2 regions of the Roseibium sp. SCP14 genome follow, and region 2 is predicted to be linked to the other one. Evidence: riboswitches for the same ligand, from Rfam matches in the RefSeq annotation. Region 2 holds a riboswitch; the other holds the start of a gene.
What was found. Region 2 has a riboswitch for FMN ahead of ABLQ08_RS13470 (DMT family transporter). Riboswitches for the same ligand answer to the same signal wherever they lie in the genome.

Region 1 (2,452 bases), on a different contig from region 2:
GTTGAAGCTCTCGGGTGGCGAGAAACAGCGTGTCGCGATTGCCCGAACCATCCTGAAATCACCGCCAATCCTCATTCTGGATGAGGCTACGTCCGCGCTCGACACACATACGGAGCGTGAGATCCAGTCGGCGCTCGACGAAGTCTCTCAGAACCGGACCACACTTGTGATCGCGCACCGCCTGTCGACCGTCGTCAATGCGGACCAGATTATCGTTCTGGAAGCCGGGGAAATTGCGGAACGCGGCAAGCACACGGAACTCTTGAGCAAGGGCGGGCTGTATGCCTCCATGTGGGCCCGTCAGCGCGAAGCTGACGAAGCCGAAGAGCGTTTGCGTGCGGCCAGGGAGAACGACGATCTTGGCATCGTTACACGCGGTCAGACCGCGGATTACGTGCCGGCAAAGTGATGATCGGGCGAAGGAGGGGAGACCCTCCTTCGCTATCCCTGATCAGGCTTTGATCCGGGTGCGGAACTCGCCGATGCGCAGTGCGGCTTCCGCAGCTTCACGGCCCTTGAGAACGAAGTGTTCCCGATAGATTTTTTTGTGGTGATCGGTTTCCTGGAAGTGATGAGGCGTCAGGGAAACAGAAAGTACCGGCACGCCCGTATCAAGACCGGCCTGCATCAGGCCGTTGACGACAGCCTGGGCAACAAAGTCATGCCGGTAAATGCCACCGTCAACGACAAGCGCTGCAGCTGCAATCGCAGCATATTTGCCGGTTTGCGCCAGGTCGCGGGCAGCAAGAGGCATTTCGAATGCACCGGGAACGTCGAACACGTCGATATTGTCGGGCGGGATTACCTGCTGAAAACCTTCAAGCGCCTGGTCAACAATGTCCGAGTGCCAGCCGGCTTTGATAAAGGCGTAGCGGGTGTGTGTCATTTCGGTCTCCGTAGTTAGTGACACGTCACCCAAGGCGATCACATGCACACCGAACCACCCTTGAGTTGGCTTGGCCGCAGTTTCTCTTTCATCCGGACTATGACCGTCGGCCCAGGAGTTGCACCTGGTCTGCATGACCCTTCCTGACTGGAAGGCGCTCGCGGGCTCGCAGCACTTGCTGCTTACCGCCGGTGGGGAATTTCACCCCGCCCTGAGAACAGCGTGTTTCTCGCAGGCGTCTCTTCTCAAGGCAAGATGCGAATTTGCAAAATAAGCTTACAAATTGTTTATCGAGCTCGTCGTCGGCAACGTGTCGCCGGTTTCGTCAGCCTGGTTCTTTCCAGAGTGAACTCAAGCTGCGTGGTCTCTATCCCTTGCTCTTTGATCGTTGACCGGGTGCAAAACGCGGCTTGTGCGGATTTGTCCTGTGTTTCGACCAGAAAGCGGACGGAAAAGGAAACTCGATAAGGCGCGTGCCAGGGCACGCAATTCACGGTGACGGGCGGCTCGGGCGCGTTGCTCAAAAATGTCTCCTGTATGCATCATGCTCGGCTCCTTTCAATCTGTGAGCCGGTTATCTCATATTGAGTTCTTTCGAAGAATTGGGCTAATCTCGAAGATATCTTTCGAAAGTTTCGAATAATGCGTCTGGACGATCTCAAGTTTTTCAAAAGAGTGGCCGAGTTGGGCAGCCTCTCCGCCGCGGGCAGGGAATTCGGTCTGTCACCGTCGGCGGCAAGCAGCCGGTTGAGCAATCTGGAAAAGGAACTGGGATCTCAGCTCGTTGCCAGAACCACCCGGCGGACGGGCTTGACGGAGGCAGGTCAGGTCTTCCTGCGCCATGCCTGCAATGCCCTGGGAGAAATGGACCGCGCGAAGGCCCTGATTGACGCTGCCGAAGATACCCCGCGAGGCACTCTGAGGATCTCGCTGAACGTTTTTTTCGGGCGAAAGCACATTCTTCCTTACCTGTTGGAATATCGGCAGCTTTATCCCGAGTTGAGATTGGATGTGGACATGACGGACCGCATCGTGGATCTCGTCGACGAGGGTTACGACATGGCGATCCGCGGCGCGCCTTTACCTGATTCCAGCCTGATCGCGCGCAAGCTGGGCGGAAATCAAAGGGTATTGTGCGCCAGTCCCGAGTACATCGCGAGCAAGGGAATGCCGAAGTCACCCGACGATTTGCGGTCTCACGACTGCATCGGGTTCGAACCGATGCCAGTCTGGTATTTCCAGGGACCGGAAGGTGAGATCGCCTATCACATCACCAATCCGGTGATTTCGGGGGACAGCGGAGACTTTGCCTATGACGCCGCCATTTTCGGACTGGGGCTGACCGTGAAGTCCCTGGCGCATGTCTGGGAGGATCTCAGAGACGGCCGGCTTGTGGAAGTCATGCCGGATTATCCGATTGCCCGGACAGGAAACATCTATGCAGTCTATCCGCCTGCAAAGTTTATCCCGCCAAAAATCACAACATTTGTGGACTTTCTTCTTTCCAAATACGGAAGGCCTGCCTACTGGGAAACAGACTACCGTTTGCCCGGAGCTTCGAAGTTA
Region 2 (2,452 bases):
AGAACATGAACGTTCAAGGGATCGGCGGTCATTGGGCCCTCCAATCAACAAAACAGGAGAATCATAAATCAAGACCGCCGAATCCGGAAATTTTCCGCATTTGAGGCGTTATTCTCACACTTCTCCTGCTGCCGTTTGTCGTGCGGCGCGCTTCTGTTCGTCCAGCATGACAAGAAGAGAGGCCCCCACAATCACCAGGGCTCCGGGCCAGAATGCTCCTGACGGTGCAAAACCGAAAGCGAGAAAGCCGACCGCAATGTTCAGGGGCAGTTTCAGGTGATCGAACGGCTGAACAAATGCTGCATCCGCTTTCTGATAGGCCAGCGTCAGCAGATAGTTGGCGACAACAGTCAGAACACCTGCCCCCACCAACAACCAGAGTGCAGCTCCGGACGGTAGAATTTCCCCATCGCCCAGAGCCAGAAGAGCGTTGACCGGCGTCAACAGCAACAAAAGGTATAGCGTTATGGTGTCTGCCTGTTCCGTTTTGGTCAATTTCTTGGTGACCAGCGACGTCCCTGCCCAGAACGCGGCTGCTCCAATCGGCAGCAGCGCGCTCCAGTTGAAGGCTTCCGTCCACGGTTGAAGGATCACCATCCCGCCAGAAAATCCTGCAAGGGTCGCCAGCCAGCGAACCATGCCGACATGCTCGCCAAAAAACAGCTTCGCCCCAATGATGACGAAGAATGGAGAAGTCATCACCAGGGCAATTGCCTGCCAGATCTCGACGCGGGCAAGACCGGCGACCCAAAGCTGAATGCCGACAACGGCAAACGCACCGCGAAGAAGGTGCCAGCCGATTTGTCTTGTCTTCAAGGCCATTCGGCCTCTGCGCAACACCCACGGCAATGCCACAAGCAGGCCAAGTGCATATTGCCAGAACGCCGCCGACGTGGATGGCACACCAAGCTGCATGGTCGACGCCTGCAACGCTCCATTGACCAGCGCAAATGACGCGCCAGCGCCAACCATCGCCAGAGCAGCAAGCAGCGGTTTTTGGGTGAATGTTGCCGAAAGTTCCGTCATATCTCAGGTCCGTTCCAGTTCTTCTTCCAGAACAGCCCCAAAAGACACGCGCCCGTTGACCCTCATTTCAGAGCCCGCAGCCAAGTTCTCTATCATCCGGACTGTAACCGTCGGCTCCGGCATCTCACCGGATCTGCTGACCCCTGGCGTTCCAAATCGTGCCAAGGCGCTCGCGGGCTCCAAGTTTCCCTGATACCGCCGGTGGGGACTTCCACCCCGCCCCGAGAACTGTTCTCTATCCCGTTATTTAACTTCGATTTTTCGCAATGACAATGACAGCCGCATCAATTTTTCAGTATCACTGAAATATTCCCGACTTGAGATCCTACCCTGCGCGCCAGGTCCGAATTGATGGTTGCAGGCGACCGGACGTTCTTTGAGAAATGTCCGGTCGCAAGAGATGTCAGTCCGAGGAGCTATCTTTTACAAATCGCCTGACATGATGCGCTTCCCAGTCGCCGGGAGGTTCCAACTTCTCTGCAAGTTTCGCGAGCGCGGCCTCCGGGATCGCGGCTCTTCGCTTCCGGTTCTGTTCGAACAGTCTTGCCGGCGTTGGCTCCAGATAGACAATTTCGACATACGCCCCATAGTCACGAAACAACCGGAGCGGCTTTGCTCGCAATTGAGCAGTCACATTCGTTGCATTCCAGACAAAGTCCTGTCCCTCTCGCGAGTATACCCGGGCAAGTTCAAAGGCAGCCTGGATCACCCGCCCCTGATTGCCCGTCGAAGCTTCACCCAGCTCTTCCCGGAGACTATCAAGACTGACCACTGGAAGCTCCGGACTGTGTCTAGCTATCCAAGTATCCTTGCCTGATCCAGGAAGACCGGACATGAGAGTTACCCGGCAACGAAACGCTTCATGTGCGTGATACCTTGGATCTCGCTCCGGCTTCTCGAAATAGGCCAGTCGGCTTTCGTCATTCGCAAACGAAAATCGAACGGAACCGCACCCGACGTCACCAAAGACGAGTTGCGCAAGCGCGACATTGTCGAGGATCGCGGATTTGTCCGGGCAATCCCTCCCCTGCGCATCGGCCAGAGCGTGAAGACACAGAAGATCAGGGCGGCACTTCCACGAAGTCTCGATCGCGAGCCGCTCGGGATTGTCCCGCTCTATCAACCAGAATGGCAACTGATGAGCGGCAATGAGCCGACATACCTGCTCGCGCCATTCGAACGGTGCACCGGCTTCCCAAAGTAGCTTGCGTGCAATTGCAGCCCCTACTCTGGAATGACCGCGAGAAGAAATCCGCCCATCTTCCTCAAGTCTGGTCGTCGCGGGCTTGCCAATGTCATGCAGCATGGCTGTCCAGAACAGACACGAGCGGTCTTCCGCGCCCAGCGCGCGCCAGGCAGCCGACGCGATCAAGGCTTCCACAGCCATTCGCGTATGCGTGCCGACGTCACCTTCCGCATGATGAAC

Region 1: another riboswitch for FMN. It lies ahead of ABLQ08_RS01450 (6,7-dimethyl-8-ribityllumazine synthase); the one in region 2 lies ahead of ABLQ08_RS13470 (DMT family transporter).

What each region holds. Positions count from the first base shown of each region.
Region 1 is NZ_JBDZYH010000001.1:309,215-311,666, reverse strand. Features, by position in the region: gene ABLQ08_RS01455 (ABCB family ABC transporter ATP-binding protein/permease) at 1-409, shown strand, start outside; gene ABLQ08_RS01450 (6,7-dimethyl-8-ribityllumazine synthase) at 452-886, opposite strand; FMN riboswitch at 962-1,109, opposite strand; gene ABLQ08_RS01445 (LysR family transcriptional regulator) at 1,529-2,452, shown strand, end outside.
Region 2 is NZ_JBDZYH010000003.1:161,756-164,207, reverse strand. Features, by position in the region: gene ABLQ08_RS13475 (acylphosphatase) at 1-32, opposite strand, end outside; gene ABLQ08_RS13470 (DMT family transporter) at 115-1,026, opposite strand; FMN riboswitch at 1,107-1,259, opposite strand; gene ABLQ08_RS13465 (AAA family ATPase) at 1,430-2,452, opposite strand, start outside.